One region of the Clostridium algidicarnis genome, then DNA from elsewhere that is predicted to be linked to it. Evidence: riboswitches for the same ligand, from Rfam matches in the RefSeq annotation. Region 1 holds a riboswitch; each other region holds the start of a gene.
The links. Region 1 has a riboswitch for cobalamin ahead of BV55_RS0111590 (energy-coupling factor ABC transporter permease). Riboswitches for the same ligand answer to the same signal wherever they lie in the genome.
Positions count from the first base shown of each region.

Region 1 (7,465 bases):
TATTGACATAATATTAATTAACATAATATAGGAGGATGGTTTTATGAAAAAATTTGTCTGTACAATTTGTGGATTTGTTTACGAAGGTGAAACTGCACCAGAAAAATGCCCTCAATGTGGAGCTCCAGCTTCAAAGTTTATAGAAAAAGTTGAAGGTGAAATGTCCTGGGCAGATGAGCATAGAATTGGAATTGCTAAAGATGTAGACCAAGAAATAATTGAAGGTTTAAGAGCTAACTTTACTGGAGAATGTACCGAAGTTGGAATGTACCTTGCTATGAGTCGTCAAGCTGACAGAGAAGGATTTCCTGAAGTTGCAGAAGCATACAAAAGAATAGCTTTTGAAGAAGCAGAACACGCTGCTAAATTTGCTGAATTATTGGGAGAAGTTGTTGTTGCTGATACAAAAACTAATCTTCAAGTAAGAGTAGATGCAGAACACGGTGCTTGCCAAGGCAAAAAAGACTTAGCAACTCTTGCAAAAAAACTTAATCTAGATGCAATACATGACACAGTTCATGAAATGGCTAAAGATGAAGCTAGACATGGTGCTGCATTTAAAGGATTATTAAATAGATATTTTAAATAAGATAAATTAGTATATACCACATAAAGTGAATATTAAAAATGAAAGATAAGGAGCCTTATTTTACTAAAGGCTTCTTATCTTTTATCATAATCATACATATTTATATAAATATCAGCCATTGTTTATATAAATTTATACAAGGCCTCCATCTAAGGTTATTATTTGGCCTGTAATATATTTTGATTCATCAGAACATAAAAAACATGCTAGATTAGCTACATCTTCTTGTTCTCCAAATTCACCCATTGGTATATCCTCTTTTAAAGCAATTATTTCTTCTTCTGTAAGCCAATTATTCATTGTGGTCTTTATAACCCCTGGTGATATAGCATTTATCCTTATATTAGATGGTGCGAGCTCCTTAGCTAATGCTTTAGTAAAAGAGTTAACACCACCCTTTGAAGCTGAGTAAATAACTTCACAAGATGCCCCAACATTTCCCCATATAGAAGATATATTTATAATACTACCAGACTTTTCACCTATCATATACTTTACAGCTGTATGACAAGTATTAAACATTCCTTTTAGATTTGTATTTATTAAAGAATCCCAGTCACATTCTTCCATATCCGTAAATAATCCCACCTTAGAAATTCCAGCATTATTTACTAGTATATCTATCTTTCCGAAAGTCTTAAAAGTATCTTCTATAAGTATCTTAGCCTCATCATATTTTGATACATCTGCCTTATATTTAATTGCATACCCACCTGCATCTTTTATTTCATCTACCACATTCATAGCTGAAGCATCATCACTCTTATAATTCACTACAACTAAGGCCCCTTCTGTAGCAAGTTTTTTAGCTATAGCTCTTCCTATACCTTTTGAAGATCCTGTTACTACTGCTATTTTGCCCTTAAGTATATTCATTAATTCACCTTTTCTCTCAGAATAATAACTTTTAATATCAATCTTAATTTAAGATTAATACTAAAAGTCTTCATTATATTTAATACATTTACACTATATTCTGTTTAGTATAGCAGAAAAAAATATTTTTACATAGTTATAATTATACAAAACCCTTTTTTAAAAACTAAAAGGCTTAAAAAATATATTATATCTTTTAAGCCTTTTAATATTAAATAATCATAATTACACTTACAAAAAGTAAATACATACCTATAAATAACATATGCTTAACATTAATCTTATTGTAATTTGCGGTATAATTTAAAGTTCCATTATAACATCTGCTATTTATAGCATCCTTTATATTATTCCACCTTCTAAGTGTGTTTACAAAAAGTAATCCAGCTATTTTAGCGCTATTTTTAATTTTAAGATTAAAGGTATCAAATCCATTTCTACTTTTAACTGAACTAGTCATTATAATAAGTTCCTCTTCTAAAAGTAATATAAATCTTTCCATACTTTTTGCTATATCACAAAAGTCCTGTAAGTATTTAGATTTATGAAGCAGATTCAAAATATCATCCATAGGGGTGGTAAGTGATAAATAACCTACACAAAGCCCACCAGAAAAAGACTTAGCTATTATTAAAAAGGTAGCTTTAGCCCCATAATCAAAGAAAAAGGTTATGGACGAAATTAAAGCAAATGCTGCTGTACCTAATGAAAATTTCATTACTATATTAAAATAATGCTTATTTTTAAAATGCATAAATCCAAAAAATATTATGTTTATTATTATTGGTAAATAGCTTTTGCTAAATCCTAAAATTATAATAGCACCTAATGATATAAATATCTTTTCTAAAGGATTTACTATTGATTTATCATTGACTTTAGAAAGAAGTATTACTTCTTTGAGCATACAGTTTTTCTACCAATATAGTAACCTATGAATCCAGCACCTGCAGCTGCTTGTAATGCAAATAAGAAGCTTTCTATTTCCCCTGATGGTGGCTCCCATATATGGCTAAACCATGGTTCATAAGAAGCATCTATTTCCATTATAGCCTCTTCAGCCATAGAATCAGCCCCTTCAAATTCACCATTTCTTCCAATTACAAGTGCTCCTACTATTATGATGAAGCATAAAACTATCATAGTTATCATTTTCTTTTTCATATTATTTCACCCCGCCTAATGATATTAATTCTTCTTTAGAATGCTTTTCAATGAATTCAAATATACCAACAGTTAAAATTCCTTCTATTACAGCAAGTGGAATTTGTGTTATAGCAAATATTCCTATAAACTTTATAAAAGAGGCTAAAACTCCGCCATCTGTGGCTGGGAATGCTAGTCCTAGTTGTAATGAGGTAACTATATATGTGACTAAATCTCCTAAGGCTGCTGCTAAAAACACAGCTAATCTTTTATTCTTATTTTTTAGTGCTCTATAAATAACATAAGATATTATAGGTCCTACAATACCCATAGAAAATACGTTAGCACCTAAAGTTGTAATACCACCATGTGCTAAAAATATTGCTTGGAACAGTAATACTATACTTCCAACAACACTCATAACATAAGGTCCAAATAAGATAGCTCCAAGTCCTGTACCTGTAGGATGAGAACTACTACCACTAACTGACGGTAGCTTCATTGCTGACAGTACAAATGCATAGGCTGCAACTAAGGCTAATAACATCTTTAAATCTTTGTTATCTTTTGTTTTACTTTTTATATCCCTGAGCCCTAGTATGAAAAATGGTGCACTTAATGCAAAGTAAACCACACACCATAAAGGACTTAAAAATCCTTCTACAATATGCATTGCATTTGCCATATAGGTACCTCCCAAAAACATTAGTAACGATAAGATAAAAACACTCTTTTTCTTCATTTCTTTTCCTCCTATTAAATTTATATTTATACAAAAAATGACGCCCTAAGGGCGTCATTAGTATACAAAATCATTAATTACTTTGATTTTTCTAATACCTTCCCTCCGAAAGTTTGTTTATTTGTTTAGGCAGGTCTCCTGGCTTATGAATCATCCTCCCCTTACCCTTCCCTCATTTAAAGAAGTGGCATGTAAGGTTTGTACTCAAATACAGTAGCGGGGGCTGCTGTGGCTTTTACCACATTCCCTTTTCACCTTTACTAAAAAAGGCACCTAAACTTTTATTAAATTTTTAATTATATCCTATAAACTATTCTACCTATCTACTCAGATATCCTCTAGGTGTAAGAAACTTATCTCCCTTTATATAACTTTCACTATTTCCTATAATTACAATAGTAAACATATCTACATTAGTATCTTCGAAAGTATCTAAGGTAAATATCTCCTTTTCTTCACCATCTCTAAGAGCATTTTTCACAATAGCTACAGGTGTACTTCCTTTTCTAAAAGTCTTTATTATATCTATACATTCTCTTAGATAATTTGGTCTCCCCTTACTTTTAGGATTATATAATGAAATTACAAAGTCTGCATTTGCAGCAAGTTCTACTCTTTTTTTAATTAGTGAATATGGTGTCATAAGATCACTTAAACTAATATTGCAATTATCATGCATTAAAGGTGCGCCTACCATAGATGCAGCAGCTGAAGCCGCTGTTATACCTGGTACAACCTCTACACTATCCATATCTTCTTCTTTACATAACTCTAGTATAAGTCCAGCCATACCATATATTCCGGCATCTCCAGTACTAACTATAGACACAGTCTTACTTTCTGCCATACTTAAAGCTTGCTTACATCTTTCCTCTTCGCCCTTCATTCCTGTTGCATAAACTTCTTTACCTTCAATTAAGGACTTAATCATATCTATGTATTTTACATAACCTACAATAACTTCACTTTCCTCTAAGGATTTTCGTGCCTTTATTGACATATGTTCAATTCCCCCTGGGCCCATTCCAATTACATATAACTTTTTCATACTTATCCCTTCTTTCTATATCTATCAATAGAATCTAACGTCTTTATTCCATAACATCTATAATCTTTAATCTTTATATTTAAGTCTAAACCTTTTTTAAGACCTTCTTCATCTTCATATATTATGCCTAAAATATCTCCACTATGACCCCCTATTATCCCAAGTCCTTTAGTGTCTTCACATATTTTAATAACATCATTTAAAATGGAGTAATGAAGTCTTCCTTCATTTAAAACAATACTATCTGTACTTACTTTTGCTAACTTTCTAATACTTTTCTTATTAAAGGCTTCCATTAGGTCTTTTTCTAAATAATCTAATTTAGCTAAATCACCTATTGATGTTTTATTAAAATCTATGGTATTTATTAATCTTTTCCCTTCATATACCATAACATAAAACTCCATATAATTCCCAAGTTCTAAAGAAAATTTGCCATCTTTATATTGAAATAATGTAGCCTTTTCAAATATTATACTATCTGTAGGCTCTATAGATACAGCTAACTTTATAAGTTCTTCCTCCGAAAAGCTTTTGTTAAAACACTTTAATAAAGAATTATATAAGGCACATATATCTGCAGTGCTACTAGCAAATCCTTTTCCTCTTGGTATATCTGATTTAATGTCTATTATAAAGTCTTCATAAAACCTTTCATATCCCCAAATTTTAAGGGCAGCTTTTAAAAATTCATAGCATTTATTATTATTATTATCTAAATCTTTTCTTTTTTCTTCTTTTAAGGTAACCTCAGTATAAATATCACAAGGAAAGGATAAGAGCAAATCTCTATCTTTCATCTTTCCTTGGAATATTTCCCCAAGGCTACCAGGATATTTGCTTACATAATTCATAAATACTCCTATAGAATAGAGCTTAGGTACTCTGAAAGCTTAGTCTCATCATTAAAACAAATACCAGTGGGTTTGTCTTTACGCCCTATAACAACAACCCATAAATCTAGTTCTATTGCAGCTTCTATCTTTTCTATAGTTCCACCTTGAACTCCACTATCCTTCATAACTATAATTTTAGCGTCAAAGGCCTCTATAAAAGCTTTATTTAAAGCTTTATCTAAGGGTCCTTTTATAGCGATTATATTCTCTACAGTAGCTCCTGACTTTAAACAAATATCTATAGATTCTATAGTAGGTAACACTCTATGAATTATCCTATTTTCTATATTCATTGAGGTAAACTTATTTACATTTCTACTTCCCGTTGTATTTAATATGTTTCCCTTTAAATACTTTAGTTCTTCTTCTAATATTTGATAGTCCTCTACTAATATAAGCTTATGATAATCTTTATATTTATCTATTGTAGATTTTCTCTCATACCTTATATAAGTTATATTTTGCTTTTCACAAACTTCCATAGCATTTTTCGTAACTACCTCAGCATAAGGATGTGAAGCATCTATTAATATTTTTATATTATATTTTATCATCATAGCTTCAAGCTTATCTTTATCTAAAGGTTTAGTGTTTATATGTTTATACTTATATTCCTTTAATAATTCGCCACCATATTCAGTAGCCGTAGACACAAATATATCTTCCGTATACTTATTTATTAAAGATAATAATTTCTTTCCTTCAGAAGTGCCTAAAATTAATCCTATCATTACACTATCCCTCCAATTCTCCTATGCATAAGGTCATACCCTCTAAGGATAATCTTTTTGTAAAGGCTGTAGCTCCTGTAAGCTCTACCACAGGTTCCGCTACAGATCTAACTCCAATTGTTTTTTCTACAAAATCACTACCAGGATATTTACGATGAACCTTTTTTATTTCCTCTAAGGTAAATATTTTAATATCACATTTGAGCTCTTTACCTAAATGATTTATTGCAAGTTCATTCTTTTTCACTTCCACTGTAGATATATATCTTACTGCTCTTTTATCAATATTATAATGCTCTAATTTTTCTAAAACTTTATCTATCATCTCTTTAGGATCATAATCCTTTTTACAGCCAATTCCTAAAACTATATCCCGTCTTATAAGCTTTAAACAAGGCTTATTATATGATTCCACTTTATTTTTATTAGTTATAATAACAGACCCTAGGCTTTGTAATAAATCTTTTGTGTATCCTTTAGGCATATCTATAAAAGATCTTTCATCTTTAAAGTATACCTTCTTATCCTCTACTAGTAAGGAGGATATAACCTTAGCTTTGTCTAAATCTTCAATAACTAAGTTGTTATTTTTAGCAATGGTGTCAGGAGCTACTTTTCCTAAGTTATCAGTTGCTGTAGTTATTATAGGTTCTGCTTTTAATATTTCTGCAAGTGTTATACAAAGATCATTAGCTCCACCTAAGTGTCCACTTAAAATACTTATTACATATTTACCTGCATTATCTACTACTACCACCGCTGGATCCTTATCCTTAGTTGTAATATTAGGTGCTATTGCCCTTACTGCAATACCTATAGCACCTATAAATACTATACCTTCATAATCTTGCATCAATGTTTTAGTTAATTTATAAACATCAAAATCTTCTTCACCCTTTTTATAATAATGATCTAATGATATATGATCTTTCAACTTATTTACAATAGCTTTTCCCTTAGATGTAAAAGTTATTATAGCAAGTTTCATTATTTTCCCTTTCTATACATATGAGAAAAACTCTCATCATAAAGAAGACTCTTTTCATAATCACAATCTATAAAATCACCAACTAAAATTTGTGCACATTTAACTATATTAGCTTCTTTAACCTTTTCTGATATATTGTCTAACGTTCCAAGCAAAATTCTTTCATCTTCCCATGTAGCTCTTTCCACTACTGCAATAGGCACATCTCCCCTGCCATAACCTTTCTTAAGTTTAGCTACTACCTTATCTATCATAGATATAGAAAGGAATATTGCCATAGAAGCATTAGTCCTTGCAAGTATTTCTAAGTCTTGGTTAGCTGGAACTGGAGTCCTTCCCTCAACCCTTGTTAATATAACGGTTTGACTTACAGATGGTAATGTAAATTCTTTTTTTATAGCTGCGGCTGCCGCTGAAAAAGAGCTTACTCCTGGTATAACTTTATACTC
Region 1 is NZ_JNLN01000001.1:2,432,343-2,439,807, reverse strand. It holds gene BV55_RS0111610 (NADH peroxidase) at 44-589, shown strand; gene ymfI (elongation factor P 5-aminopentanone reductase) at 722-1,465, opposite strand; gene BV55_RS0111600 (CbiQ family ECF transporter T component) at 1,677-2,372, opposite strand; gene BV55_RS0111595 (energy-coupling factor ABC transporter substrate-binding protein) at 2,357-2,629, opposite strand; gene BV55_RS0111590 (energy-coupling factor ABC transporter permease) at 2,631-3,353, opposite strand; cobalamin riboswitch at 3,465-3,645, opposite strand; gene cobJ (precorrin-3B C(17)-methyltransferase) at 3,673-4,401, opposite strand; gene BV55_RS0111580 (GHMP family kinase ATP-binding protein) at 4,404-5,255, opposite strand; gene BV55_RS0111575 (cobalt-precorrin-6A reductase) at 5,264-6,028, opposite strand; gene cbiG (cobalt-precorrin 5A hydrolase) at 6,033-7,016, opposite strand; gene cobM (precorrin-4 C(11)-methyltransferase) at 7,016-7,465, opposite strand, start outside.

Region 2 (7,465 bases), 730 kb from region 1:
TTTGCAGTTTCTAAAGCTATTATAGAATATGCTAGTATAGCAGGCGCATCAATATCTAATTCTTCATTCATTATGAATTGGCCTTGAAACTTTCCAACTTCTTTTCTTTGGGATTTAACTAGCGATTTTATATAATCTTTCCCTTTATAAGCTTTAGGATCTTTCCCTGAACCAACCAATGCCAATATATTTTGAGCATATATCAACGAAGATTCTCCTATTTTTATATAAACCTTGTCTAATATCTTTTGATCTACATTAACCTTACTTAAGGCAATTGGAACCATAGATTCTACAGTTTCCATTTCATAAAACTTCTTTAAATTTTCGATTTCATTTTTTATTTTTGCCTTATCTTCCACACTTATGTCTTCTAATGAACTAGGCTTTTTAATATTAAAGCTTTTTGCTATCTTTATATTCTGATCATTATCTAGTTGTGCAAATACTGTTATAATACCTTCTTTGCGTGCTTTTAAAAATCCATCGTTATCAATTGAAGCTAGCTTTTTATTATCCACACTCCAAATCAAATTTGCATTTTTAATATCTTCGCCATCCTGGTCTTTTACCATAGATTTTAAAGGTATGCTATCTCCAATTTCTATAGATTCTTCAGTATTTAATATTTCTATAGATTTTGCTACAGGAGAATACACACTTATACTTATATCACTACTTATATCTTCATTCCCTTTTATCAAAGCATGAACATTAGTTGTTCCGTGAATTTTAGCTTTTAATATACCTTTTTCGTCTATGGATGCAATATTTTCATCATCTATAGTCCATATAATTTCATTACCTTGTACTATATCTTTATCTTTATCTAAAATCTTTGTTTCTAAAGATAGAGTTTTACCTTCTTTAATAGAAGTATTAGCTGCTACTATCTCTATAGAATTCGCTTCTTTTTGTTCTTGCTTTACTGTCTTATATGCTGACTTGCCCGTTTCCATACTCTTTAAAGCTAGTATTGAAAGAGATGTGGCTTCATTTTCTGAAACTTTTCTATAAGTACTATTGAATATAAACTTGTCTTCTTCTTTAAAAGATAATAGAGCTGTTAAAAGATTTGTACCATCTTTAACCCATTCATCCTCTAGTGGATTTTCCCCAAGTGCTACAAGGGCATGTATTACCATAGCTGTAGCTACTGCATTTCCTTCTGAATCTGAATCATCATCTGCTAAAGAATTAATTGAAAAACTACCATCATAAAGCTGTTCACTTTTTAAATATTCCTTTAACTCTTCAATTAACGCATTAACACCTTCTACATCTTTATGTGAAGATAAAGCAATTATTGCAAGAGATGTTTTTACAACATTGTCATCAAAACTCTTACCTTCTTCAGATTCTTTTGCAAAGCTCATTAATAACTTAACTGCTGATACTTTATTATATTCAGCCTTAGTCATGTCCATTGCAATAATGGCATTTGCCATATTTTCAGGATATGAATCTTCCTGCTCATTATTTACTACAAAAAGTCCACTTTCTGTTTGTCCATCTAAGACTTCTTTTACATAATTTTTGCCTTCATAATCTTCAGGATTCTTACCTGCTGCAACTAAATTTATAATATTCTTTGGATAAGTTTTAAGACTCTTATATTCATAAATATTTATTTTATTTGAATCTATATTTTCCCCTAATAAATTTAAGGCTAATGTATCATTATCTTCATACTTTGAAAGTGACTTTATATTACCTTTTGTTGTTTCTATAGCTTCTTCTATTAAATCTTCCTTGTCTTCTGCCAAAGCTTTAACCGGAACATATGATATGATATTTAAAAGTATAGAAAAAATTAAAACGATACTTAAAGATTGGAATTTATTTCTTTTCATACTAACACCCTTTCTTTGTTTAAGATTAAAACGATTTTTTAATTTCAGTTTTTAATACCTCCTTATTAGATAAACTCATTTACCTAAATTTATGTTATTTATATAAAAGGTCCTAGTTAAAAGCAAAATGCACCTATCACTTAGCTTTTCACTGTGAATAGGTGCATTAAAATTATTCTATAATAATAAAAAACCTTAGCTTTAAAGGCTAAGGTTTAACTAATATATACAAACCCTATATAAATATACTTATAGTATAATAGTAAACTTATATAGAAATCTTAATATCTTGTGTTAAACCTTTAATCGGAAGGCCCCTACTACACTTTCAACTAGTTAGATGTCCTGACTTATGGTTCATAGCATCCTTCCGCCTTCCCAGAAAAATAAATTCCAGTGACTTTATAATAACATTGAAGTAGCTCCCCAAATACAGTGGCCGTACCGTCCAGGATTTTAACCTGGTTCCCTTTTAACTTATATAATCTTATAAATTCGTAGTTGATTTAGTCTTATTTAATTTTCTATATCTATTTTAATATATTTAATAGTTTATTCAAAACTTGTTAACTTTTATATAAGCAATCTAGCTCCTTGCTATAAGGTCTAACTTCTATTTACTCTTTATATATTAACAATATATTAACGACTTTAAAAAAACTCCCAAAGGAGTTTTTTTTAAGTTATATAAACAAGATTCTAAACTTCTAACAGCATCTTAATTATTTCCATAAATGCATACCTTATTTTAAATTAGACATCTCAATAGACTTTTTAGTACAGTTTCTCATAGCTGAAATAACTGCTGTTCTTAGTCCCTTTTCTTCAAGAGTTGCTACAGCCTCTATGGTTGTGCCACCTGGAGAACAAACCATATCTTTTAAAGCTCCTGGATGCATCCCTGTTTCTAATACCATTTTTGCAGACCCGTATACTGCTTGAGCTGCGAACTTATAAGCTTGGTTCCTTGGCATGCCATCTAATACTGCAGCATCCGCCATAGCCTCTATAAACATATACACATAAGCTGGCGCTGATCCACTTACAGCGGTTACCACATCCATTAATTTTTCACCAACTATTTCTGCTTTCCCAAAGCTTTCAAATATAGTAACCATATACTCTAATTCTTCTTTAGTTACCATGTCATTAGGACATATTGCAGACATACCTTCTCCAACAAGTGCTGGAGTATTAGGCATTACTCTAATTACCTTTAACTTTCTCCCAAATGTTTCTTCTGTGCCCTTAATATCTTTTCCCGCTGCAATAGTTACAATTATTACATCTTCTTTTACTACATCTTTTATTTGATTAATTATCACCTTGTATAAATTTGGTTTTACGGATAATATTAATATATCTGAAATTTTAGCAACCTCATTATTATCAGTAGTTGTATTAATATTATACTTTTCTTTAGCTGCGTTTAAACTTTTCTCATTTAAATCTCCAACTATTATGCTATCTGAAGAAACTATATTACTTTTAATAATTCCTCCCACCATAGCAAGTCCCATGTTTCCACATCCTATAAATCCTATTGTCTTTTTCATAATTACATCCCCTTATATTTTAACAGAGCTACACTATGCAAAGGTTTGTTCAGTTCTGTCAATTATTTCATTTTGTAATACCTTATCAAGATTATTGAAATAGTCACTGTATCCTGCAACTCGTACTATAAGATTTTTGTATTCATCAGGGCTTTTTTGTGCCTCTATTAGTACTTCTTTGTTCACTACATTAAATTGAATATGGTGTCCATCTAATTTAAAGTATGACCTTACTAAATCTGCCATATTATTAAGACCCTTTTCTCCCTCTACAACGGATGGTGTAAACTTTTGATTTAACAAAGTTCCACCTGTTTTTAGATGATCCATCTTAGCTGCTGATTTAATAACTGCTGTAGGCCCTTTTAAGTCTGCCCCTTTTTCTGGTGAAATCCCTTCTGAAAGTGGAACATAAGCCTTTCTTCCATTTGAAGTTGCTCCTATAACCGATCCAAAATAAACATGGCATGTAGTTGGGAGCATATTTATTTTAAACACTCCACCCTTACCATTTTTCCTACCATCTACTTCTTTAAAGAATGCTTCAAATATCTCCTTCATTACGTCATCTGCATAGTCATCATCATTTCCGTACTTAGGAGTTCTGTCTTTTAAAAGTTTTAACACATCTTCATGGCCCTCAAAATTATCCTTTAATGTTTCAGCCAATTCATCCATAGTTATATTCTTTTTATCAAATACTTGATACTTTATAGCTGTTAGAGCATCTGTGATTGTACCTATGCCGACACCTTGTATATAACTAACATTGTATCTAGCACCACCTGCATTATAGTCTTTTCCATTGGAAATGCAATCAGACGTTACAATTGAAAGAAATGGTACTGGCATCATAGTTGCATATATTCTTTCAATAACCCTATTACCTCTTACTTTAATATCAATAAAATGCTTAAGTTGTTTTTTGTATGCTTCAAATAGTTCATCATAAGTTTTAAGTTCATTAACATTTCCTGTTTCAATTCCTAACTTTTCACCAGTCATAACATCAATACCATTATTTAAAGTTATTTCCAATATCTTTGGTAAATTAAAGTATCCTGTAAGAATATATGCTTCCTTACCAAAGGCACCGGTTTCAACACATCCACTATTTCCACCACATCTAGCATCTTCTAAAGATTTGCCTGCATTAATAAGTTCTTGAATTACAGCATCAGTATTAAACATAGATGGTTGACCCCATCCTTTTCTTGAAATCTCACAAGCTCTTTTAACAAACTTTTGTGGACTCTTCTTACTTATTTGAACATTTGAACTTGGTTGTAAAAGTTTCATTTCATCTATAACATCTAATAGAATATAACTTACATCATTAATTCCATCTGACCCATCAATCTTCACTCCACCTACATTAATGTTAGCAAAGTCTGTATAGGTTGCACTTTCCTTTAATGTTATTCCAACCTTTGGTGGTGCAGGTTGATTATTAAATTTAACCCAAAAGCATTGTAATAGTTCTTCTGCCTCATCATGAGTTAATGTACCCTCTTCAATTTCTCTTTCATAAAAAGGATTTAAATGTTGATCTAATCTTCCTGGATTATAAGCATCCCATGGATTTAATTCAGAAATAACACAAAGATGAACGAACCAATACATTTGAAGCGCCTCTCTAAAGTTTCTTGGAGCATTTGCTGGAACATGACTACACACCTTAGAAATTTCAAGAAGCTCTTCCTTAGCTACTAAATCAGTTTCTTTTTCTGCAAGTTCTTTTGCATACTCAGAATAACGTTTACCTAGTATCATTATTGCATCGCAAGCTATACTCATAGCTTCCAACTGATTCTTTTTATCTAAAGCTTCATTATCCTCGTTAAAATCAAGACTTTTTATGGACTCGTCAATATCTTTTTTAAAATCTAAGAATCCTTTTTTATATATCTTATCATCACAAACCGTATGTCCAGGACCTCTTTGTTCCATAAACTCTGTAAATATACCTGCCTTATAACAAGCTTTCCATTCTTCTGTCATATTTTCTAATATCTTATGTCTTATTGATCTCTTTTCCCAAAAAGGAATTATAACGTCTTTTTGAATCTTTACATCTTCATCTTTGACCTTAAAGGATATATTTTCACGCTTATTCATTATTTCCATATCCGTAGTAGTGTGACAACATAATTCCGGATAAGTAGGTGTACATGCTGGCTCTTCACCTCTTTCTCCAACTATTAATTCACCCTCATTTATGCAAAGTTTCTTTGTAGACATAAATTCTTTCAACACTAAAGCTCTAAGAACTGGTATAGGAACCTTACCTTCGTAAAGTTTATATACTCTATCTACTACCTGTGCTCTTTCCATAGAAATACGAGGAACTGCATTTAAACTCTCTTTTCTTAATCTTTTTACTCTGCCAGTTATCATAATTATTATCCTCCTATTTTTACTTTAATACCTGCCTTGATAAATTTATTTTTTATTTCTTCCATCCTTGCATCAGATGGCTTTTCCATGCCAGATAGCTTATACTTCATGTCTAATCTTTTATATTTATCCATACCCATTTTGTGATATGGTAATAAATTAACCTCTATTATGTTTAATTTTGATAAATAAGTAACACTCTCATCTATATTTAAATCATCATCATTAATACCTGCAATAATAGGTATCCTAACTAATACATTAGCTTCAATCTTTGATAACCTTTTCAAATTTTCAAGAATTAGTTCATTGCCAACCCCTGTGTATTTTTTATGTCTTTTAGTATCCATGATTTTAATATCATATAAAAATAAATCTACATTATCTTTTATTTCATCAAAACTTTCAAAGGATGCCTCACCACTTGTATCTATGGCTGTATGAATCCCTCGAGTTTTACAAGCTTTTAATACTTCATTTAAAAAATCTTTATATAACATGGGCTCTCCACCTGAAAATGTTACTCCCCCTCCTGATTCTTCATAAAATACTTGATCTTTTATAATTTCTTTCATAATCTCTTTAACTGATACATCTTTTCCTACGTATTCTTTAGCACTTGTAGGACAAAAGTCTGAGCATTTTCCGCAAAGTATGCATTTGTGTTTATCTGTTACTGGATACCCACCTTTGATTTCAATAGCATTTTCAGGGCATCTTTTAATACATACACCACACCCAGTACACCGCTCCTTAAAAAACAGGATTTCATGTTTTATATTTTGACTTTCTGGATTATGACACCACCAACAATTTAAAGGACATCCTTTTAAGAAAACTGTGGTACGAATTCCCGGACCATCGTGTACGGAGAACTTTTGGATATTTATTGTAGTTGCTAAAGTCAATGAAATCACCTCCCGTAAGTTAAATATGTAACAATAACTCCCTGTGTTATTGAATAAGTCCTAGTATAACCCCACTAATTATTTAATTAAATGTCGCACCATTCTCTACTTTTTGAGAATATTAGGTGTGTGAACAGCTATAAGCTTAACGGTTTTACTAGTATGGTTAGACCAGTTGTGAAAGGTTTTAGAACTGTAGTGAGCACTATCTCCTGGAAATAATTCAAACTGCTCATGGTTAATAACTAATGTTAGTATACCTTCTATAACATATATAAACTCTTCACCTTCGTGATTATAAGTTTCAACATCTTCCTTACTATTAGTAGGAAGTATTTCTATATATCTTGGCAAAAGCTCCTTATTTTCTATGTCATTAGTTAAATTATAATATATAAATTGGTTGCTATTTATTTGGAATACTTCTTTTTCATAACTACGAATTATTGGCTTTTTGCTTTGATTTGGACTTGATAAAAAATAAGATAAATCTACACCTAAAACTTCTCCTAAATTACTTAAGGTATCAATAGCTATAGTTGTTAATCCTCTTTCTAATTGGGACAAAAACCCAATAGACATTCCAGATTTAACACTTAAATCTTTAAGAGTTAAATTATTTTTAGTTCTTAATTCCTTTATCTTTTTACCTACATCATCCATCATAATCTTTTACCTCATTTCTCTATTTGTATTACTTATACCACGACTCTAAATTTGAGGTAAAATATAAGTGTGGAGCCTTACCATA
Region 2 is NZ_JNLN01000001.1:1,704,001-1,711,465, reverse strand. It holds gene BV55_RS0108330 (Ig-like domain-containing protein) at 1-1,853, opposite strand, end outside; cobalamin riboswitch at 2,176-2,362, opposite strand; gene proC (pyrroline-5-carboxylate reductase) at 2,597-3,409, opposite strand; gene hypD (trans-4-hydroxy-L-proline dehydratase) at 3,443-5,806, opposite strand; gene BV55_RS0108315 (trans-4-hydroxy-L-proline dehydratase activase) at 5,812-6,714, opposite strand; gene BV55_RS0108310 (helix-turn-helix domain-containing protein) at 6,820-7,380, opposite strand.
Region 2: it holds a riboswitch for cobalamin, as region 1 does, so the genes downstream of both, BV55_RS0108330 (Ig-like domain-containing protein) here and BV55_RS0111590 (energy-coupling factor ABC transporter permease) in region 1, are expected to answer to the same signal.

Region 3 (7,465 bases), 490 kb from region 1:
CTAATTTTAAATATTCTCTTACAGAATTTCCATAAGGTATTATATTACCCTTGCAATTATCAAGTGCCTTATAAACAGATTTTATAACATTAGCATTAGCCCCCATAAGATCAATAAATACTAAATCACTATTTTCTATAGCTTCATTCATATTTTCAATCTTTTTACAATCCATTTCCTTTACTGCGTAGTATAACTTTAAGTTTAGAATGTTTCCATATCTTTCTTTAATATACCGTCCGGAATCAATTAAGTGTTTTATAGCTGTAGTTGATACTGTTACAAATGTAATTTTCATTAATTTCATCTCCTAAGTGCTCTCTTTGCATAAAATATAGGTTTGTTTCCTTCTTTATCTTGAATTAATTCAGCCTCAACTTTAAATACTTTTTCCAATACACCACTTTCTAATATAGTTAAAGGTCCACCTTTTATAAATATCTTTTTATCTTGTATTACTATAATTTCATCCGAGTACCTTATTGCATGATTTATATCATGAATAACCATTATAATGGTTATTCCTTCTTCTTTATTTAGCTTTGATATTAACTCCATTATTTCTAATTGATGTGATATATCAAGATACGTTGTAGGTTCATCAAGTAAAAGGACTTCTGGCTTTTGAGCTATTGCCATAGCAATCCATGCTCTTTGTCTTTCTCCCCCAGAAAGAGTATTGAGATTTCTATATTGTAAATCTTGTAGCCCTGTTTTATTGATGGCCCAGTCCACTATCTTATCATCTTTATCTTCTTTGCCTTTCCACCATCTTTTATGTGAAAACCTTCCGTATTGAACCAATTCCCTTACTGTACCTTCTGTAAAGCCATCATTTCTTTGACATAAAACAGCCATCTTTTTTGCAACATCTTTTGTTTTCATTTTAAACATATCCTTGTCTTCTAAAAATACATTTCCAGACTTAGGCTTTGTATTTCTGCTCATTGTGCGCAACAATGTTGTTTTGCCACATCCATTAGGGCCAATTATTGAATAGATCTTTCCTTTTTCTATAGAAAGATTTATATTATCAATTACTTTATGTTCATTGTAACTTATAGTTATGTTTTCAATCTTTAGTATTATATTCTTACTCATACGCCTACCTACCTTCTTAGTAAATATAGGAAAAAGGGTGCACCTAATGCAGCCATTACAATCCCTACTGGAATTTCTACAGGACTTAATATAGTTCTAGCAAAGGTATCGCTGAACATAACTAAGGCTGCCCCCAAAAGTGCTGAAGCAGGAAACATATATTTATAATCATTGCCCATAATCATCCTTATACTATGGGGTACAATAAGCCCCACAAATCCCAAAAGCCCTACAACACATACAGCACTTGCTGCAAGAATTGCTGCTAATGCTGTAAATGCTAATCTTGTCACTTCAACATTTAATCCAAGCCCTCTTGCTGCATCATCTCCAATAATAAGAATGTTTAATTTTTCAGAAAATATATTTACTAGAATTAACCCTGTAACTGTATAAGGGAGAATAAGTTTTACCTCCGGCCAGCTTCTAGCTGACAAACTTCCATTCATAAAAGTCAGGGCCCCATGAACACGATCGCTATAAAACACCAACACTGCTGAAATTCCTGCTCCAAATATTGCAGATACTGCAACTCCTGCTAATACTATTCTAATAGGTTGTATTCCACCTTTCCAAGCCATCATATATATAATGCTAGCAGCTATCATGGCGCCACAAAAGGCTGCAGGCGGTGCAAAGTCTTGATACTCAGGAAATATTACAAGTATTATTATTGCAAAAAGTCCTGCCCCACTGCTTATACCTATAATACCAGGGTCTGCAAGAGGATTATTCATAACCCCTTGTAAAATAGCACCTGATAAAGCAAGATTTATTCCAACTAGAGCTCCAAGAATAACTCTTGGAAGTCTAATATTCCAAATTACCATCCTTTGGGCACTTCCATCGTCATTCATAATTACTTCAAGTAACCGTTTTGTTGATATCGGAATGGTTCCCATCACATTTCCTAATATAAATCCTATTACTACCATAGCCATAAGTACAATAATCACTGTAATCTTAAACCTTTTTCTATCTTTTATAGCAATTCTATTTTTCATAAAATTCTTCCACCTTACCATATATGCTTGGATATATGCTTCTTGCCATATACTCTATTGCCTCTCCATAATAAGGACCTGAATTATACAGAAAATATTCTTGAGGCAAGTAAATCACACGTCCTTCTGTAATTGCTTTTACTCCCTTCCAAACAGGATTTATTTCAAATTGTTCCTCCATAACTTTCTTTGCTTGTTCATCATTTGAAACCATACTTGAAACTAAAATATAATCTGGATTGCTACCTACAATATACTCAACATCTAAGGGTGTAGTTTCAGAACCTAAAGTGTCTGGAGGTAAATTGGAAGCTATATTTTTAAGTTTAAGCGTTTTAGCTATATCTCCCGCTATGCTATTATCAAGCTTTACTGAAACTGATTTAGCCGTAACATATAATATGGCAACAGACTTTTCTTCTGAAGGAAGTTTTGAAACTATAGTATCCTTAGAAGACTCAAGTTTTTTTATACACTCTCCAGACTTTTGCTGTTGGTTTAATATTTTTCCAAACGCTTCATAAGTTAAAACCACATCGTCAAATCCTTTTATATAAGTTATAATTACATTAAACCCCATTTCTCTAAGCTTTTTTGCCTCTGATCCTTGGGTACCTGCTTGCGCTATAATCAGGTCTGGTTTCAATGATACAACCGACTCCATATTTATGGAATATACCGCACCTATCTTCGGAAGATCTAATATTTCATTTTTATATTCAGGTATAATCTTAAGATTTTCAGAAATATCTGAAGTGCATATGGACTTTCCCCCTAAGTCATACCAAATATTAAGAGGTGTCCCAGAAAGTACTGCTACTTTCTTTGGTTTTTCATTTAGTATAGTTTCATTTTTCAAATAATCCTTTATGGTTAAAGGATACTCATTACCTATAACTTCTATTGAAAATGATTTTTGTATAGTATCATCAGTCTTTAAGTTATTTAATGTATTCGTTGTAGTTAATTCTGAATCTTTATTACAAGCCGTAAGGCTTAAAACCATTAGTGATACTATTATCATTTTTGATATTTTTTTCATATAATTCATCCTTTCTTAAACCGTTATGAATAACACTATATTTATAATTAATCATATAATATAGTGTTATCATTATAGCTATAACCTAAATCCTTTTAGCATGAATTACTAGCCTACCATCGCTAACTTCATAGGTACAGGTAGAAAGAGTTAAAATATTATCCTTTGAAGACACGGTAACACCCATCTTAAACATAGATTTATCATTAATACTATTTAAAAACTCCTCATAGTCTTCTTCGCTATTAAAATGGGTTCTAATATAATTAAAATTCGTATCCGTAATATATACTGAAAAAATTTGCCACTTTATATCTTTATAAAGATTATTAAATTCAATAATTTCATTATCATACAAGAACTTACTATCTTTATATTTTACAAGATCTGCAAACATTGAACCATCATTCATGTTGTGCCCATAAAGTATTATATTAATATCATCACTTGCACCTTTATTCCTAAAATCCATAAATATACTTCCATATTTACTTTTTTCCTGGTATGGATCATGATCTAAATAAAATTCATTGTCTTTCCCTTTAAATACAGGATAATCTATTGTTGTATTATGTATTTTAATCCATCCTATAGTTTCTTCATTCAATTCTAAAAGAGGGCTATATTTTTCAGAAATGACATCTTCCTCTTTGGTTTGTAAATCATTTAATGTTCTTTCACATACAACTGCATCTTTATTATTTAGATTTTCTGTACCTATGACCTTTACTTTATCAAATTTTATAGTGTTTTTATTACTCTCTAACTTACAATTAATTAATATATATGTGGCATATATAAAAACTATAGTCCAAATTATAACCAGCCTTTTTTTCATACTCATTCTTCCTCACCAATTAGGTACATTACATTTTTACTTTGTATTTTTATAAAAGAGAGGCTATTAAAACCTCCCTTTTTTCAACTTATTATTTACCCATAACTTTTCTATTTTTAATTTTGCATGATCCATACATAGATATTGACATAATTGAAGCTATAAATATAACTATTGATAAATTTAAAAAACTATTATCTCCAGTTTTAGGATTTGAAACATTGCCATTGTTTTTTGTTGTTATAGTATCATTTTTATTATTACTTCCATTTACATTTGCTCCTTTTGCTTCACTGGACTTTGCTTGAGTTGTAATAGCTTTTATAGTGTTTTTATCAAAGCTTATTTTAAAATTAGTTTTTCTTCCCATTGCTGCAACATTACTTTCTACTTGTACTGGCTCATCTATACTATCAACAAGAAATTTGTAAGTTACAGTCTTGGTATCACCGTTTTGTGAGATTTTACTAGCACTATCAAATGTTCCTGCTGAATTTTTAACAGTTAAGTCGCTCATCGTATCTTTCATCTCTAAAATCACATACATTTTACTATTATTAACCTCTAATTTGACAGGATTTATTATTGCATTACTAGCCTGTGAAGATAATTCTCCTGTGCTAGAATTTAAAGCTTGTACATTAATTGTATACTCCCCATCACTAAGAGTCTCTGCCGCAAAAGCTTTTACCCCTGTAACCAACATAAGAGTCATAATGGATGTTAAAATACTTAATGCTAATCTTTTTGAATGTGTTTTCATAATATACTCCCCAATCTATTTTTATTTTAAAAAATAAAAATTTCACACCAAACCTACTATGACTGAAATCTTAAAACATATACATAAATTCCTTTATCTTTGAACTTTTCCAAAACAAAAATCCTTCTGCATTAAGCCAGAAGGATTTTATCGTTTAAACCACGCAATGAATACGTTTTCAAACACCATCTATCATTCGTAGAGCTTATCGGTGTATAAAAATAGGCAGATTTTCTGGCTTAAGTATCATCGTATATGCAAAGTATAAAATCATAATTTATTCTTGCAAAACTCCTCTATTCACAGTGGCGGGACCGCGAAGGATTTAACCCTTCTTCCCTTTTAATCAATAAATACTTATATTTATTGAACCTATTCCATAATATTTTATTTTTACAAATTAACTATATCATGTATAATATTCTAATACAAGCACTTTTTATTTCATTTGTATTCTTACTCTAAAATTGGAATAACAAAAATCCACGATATTTCTATCGTGGATTTGTTGTCTAAAACTCTAATTTTAATACAATTTATCAATGCTTGATTAACGCTAAAAGGTTTGAATATTGCTAAATTGTGCACCTAGCGATCTTACTAATTTCATTTGTTATTTAAGTGCGATTAATATATTTTTTGTGGTTTTATTATGGAAATCAACTAAAAAAGCACTCCATTAAACTTTATTTTAATGAAATGCTTTTACCTGGTAATTTTCTGGACCTCGAGGTGTTAGATTGGGACGAAGTTACCCTCTTGCTATTTGGGATTGCTAATATTTCTGCTTAAGCGCAGTTTTCCATTTTATTCTACCCTGGATTCCTTGTGGGGACATGCTTTGATGAACTCACTTGTTAACCGCGACAGTTTTTGTTGCTTATATGAAGTGATTGAACTCAGTAGCAAAAAGTGTTATGCTATCAATGTTAAACTTAGTAAAATGTCTTTACTATATAAAAATAAAGTATGAAATTTCAATTGATATAATAATATATTAAAGAGCTTATTTTTGTAGGCTCTTTTTTAATGATAAAGAGAGGTACTAATATGATAAAAGTTGATAACTTATCCTACTCATTTCCGAAAAAGGATCTATATAATAATATTTCATTTACATTAGAAGATGGACAGCATTGTGCTTTCATAGGAACAAATGGCAGTGGAAAAAGTACACTAATAGATATCCTTATTGATCCAGAAAAATATATGTTTGATGGTTCCTTAGAGAAATCCCCTAATTGTAGAATTGGGTATGTAAGTCAATTCTCAGAACAGGGCGAAACAAAAGAAATTACAGTTTTCGAATATATCGGAGAAGAATTTATTAAACTACAAAATGAAATGACATCTATTTGCAGTGAGATGGAAACATCCACCAATGTTGATACTTTACTAGAAAAGTATCAACAAACTTTAGACGCATTTGACGCAATTAATGGTGATGATTTTGAAAAAGTTATTAATAAGAAACTAAATCTTACAAACTTAATGAAGTATAAAGATATAATGATATCTTCCCTTAGTGGTGGTGAAATTAAGCTTATTCAAGTAATTAAGGCAATGCTAAATAGTCCTGACTTAATGATTATGGATGAACCAGATGTGTTTTTAGACTTTGAAAACCTTAATTCTCTTAAAAATCTAATTAATTCACATAAAGGAACAATGTTAATTATTACTCACAACAGATATCTACTTAATCATTGTTTCAACAAAATTATCCACCTTGAAAACATGGAAATACAAGAGTTTGATGGAAGCTATATTGATTATAACTTCTCATTACTTCAAACTAAAATTGAGTTACAAGAACTAGCCGCTGTTGATAATGAAGAAATTGATAGAAACGAAAAACTAATAGATAAACTAAGATTTCTCGCAACTGATCATGCTGAACCTGCAAAAGGAAGAGCTCTAAATGCTAGAGTTAAAGTTCAAGAAAGATTAGAAAAACGTAGAATAAAAGCCCCCTTTGTAGAAATTAAAGAACCTTATATAAGTTTAGCTGCCTATAATGTAATGGATGAAGCCACGGTTTTAAAAGTTACTGATTACAGTGTTGCCTTTGATGACATGCTTCTAGAAAATGTTAACTTTGAGATTAAATCTACTGATAAAGTAGCCATTGTAGGATTAAATGGTACAGGGAAAACTACTTTACTAGGAGAAATCTTAAAAAACAATAATGATTCTATTGAGCTAAATGGAAATGTTGAAATAGCATATTTATCTCAACTACAAAGCAAAACGCTAAATAATTCTAATACCATACTTGAAGAGTTTTTCGATGTTGGTTTCGAAACTCGTGAAGATATTTTATCGCATATTTCATACTATGGTTTTGAAGAAAAAAGAATTAATCAAAAAATAGGCACATTATCTGGTGGAGAAAAAAATCTACTTCAATTAGCTAAAATTTCTGAAAGTAAATCAAACATGTTGCTTCTTGATGAACCAACATGCCATTTAGATACATATTCACAAATAGCACTTGAAAAAGCTATACAAAATTATAAAGGTGCTATTATAATGATTTCACATGATTTCTATACTATAGTAAACTGTATGGATTATGTTTTAATCATTGAAGATAAGACAATTAGAAAAGTAAAGATGAAAAAATTTAAAAGGATGATTTATGCTAATCATTTTGGCAGGGACTATTTAGAAATTGAACAAAACAAAAAAATAGTTGAAACAAAAATACAATTAGC
Region 3 is NZ_JNLN01000001.1:1,945,423-1,952,887, reverse strand. It holds gene BV55_RS0109285 (cobaltochelatase subunit CobN) at 1-298, opposite strand, end outside; gene BV55_RS0109280 (ABC transporter ATP-binding protein) at 304-1,101, opposite strand; gene BV55_RS0109275 (FecCD family ABC transporter permease) at 1,110-2,105, opposite strand; gene BV55_RS0109270 (ABC transporter substrate-binding protein) at 2,095-3,147, opposite strand; gene srtB (class B sortase) at 3,233-3,991, opposite strand; gene BV55_RS0109260 (NEAT domain-containing protein) at 4,077-4,748, opposite strand; cobalamin riboswitch at 4,956-5,139, opposite strand; gene BV55_RS0109255 (ABC-F family ATP-binding cassette domain-containing protein) at 5,799-7,465, shown strand, end outside.
Region 3: it holds a riboswitch for cobalamin, as region 1 does, so the genes downstream of both, BV55_RS0109260 (NEAT domain-containing protein) here and BV55_RS0111590 (energy-coupling factor ABC transporter permease) in region 1, are expected to answer to the same signal.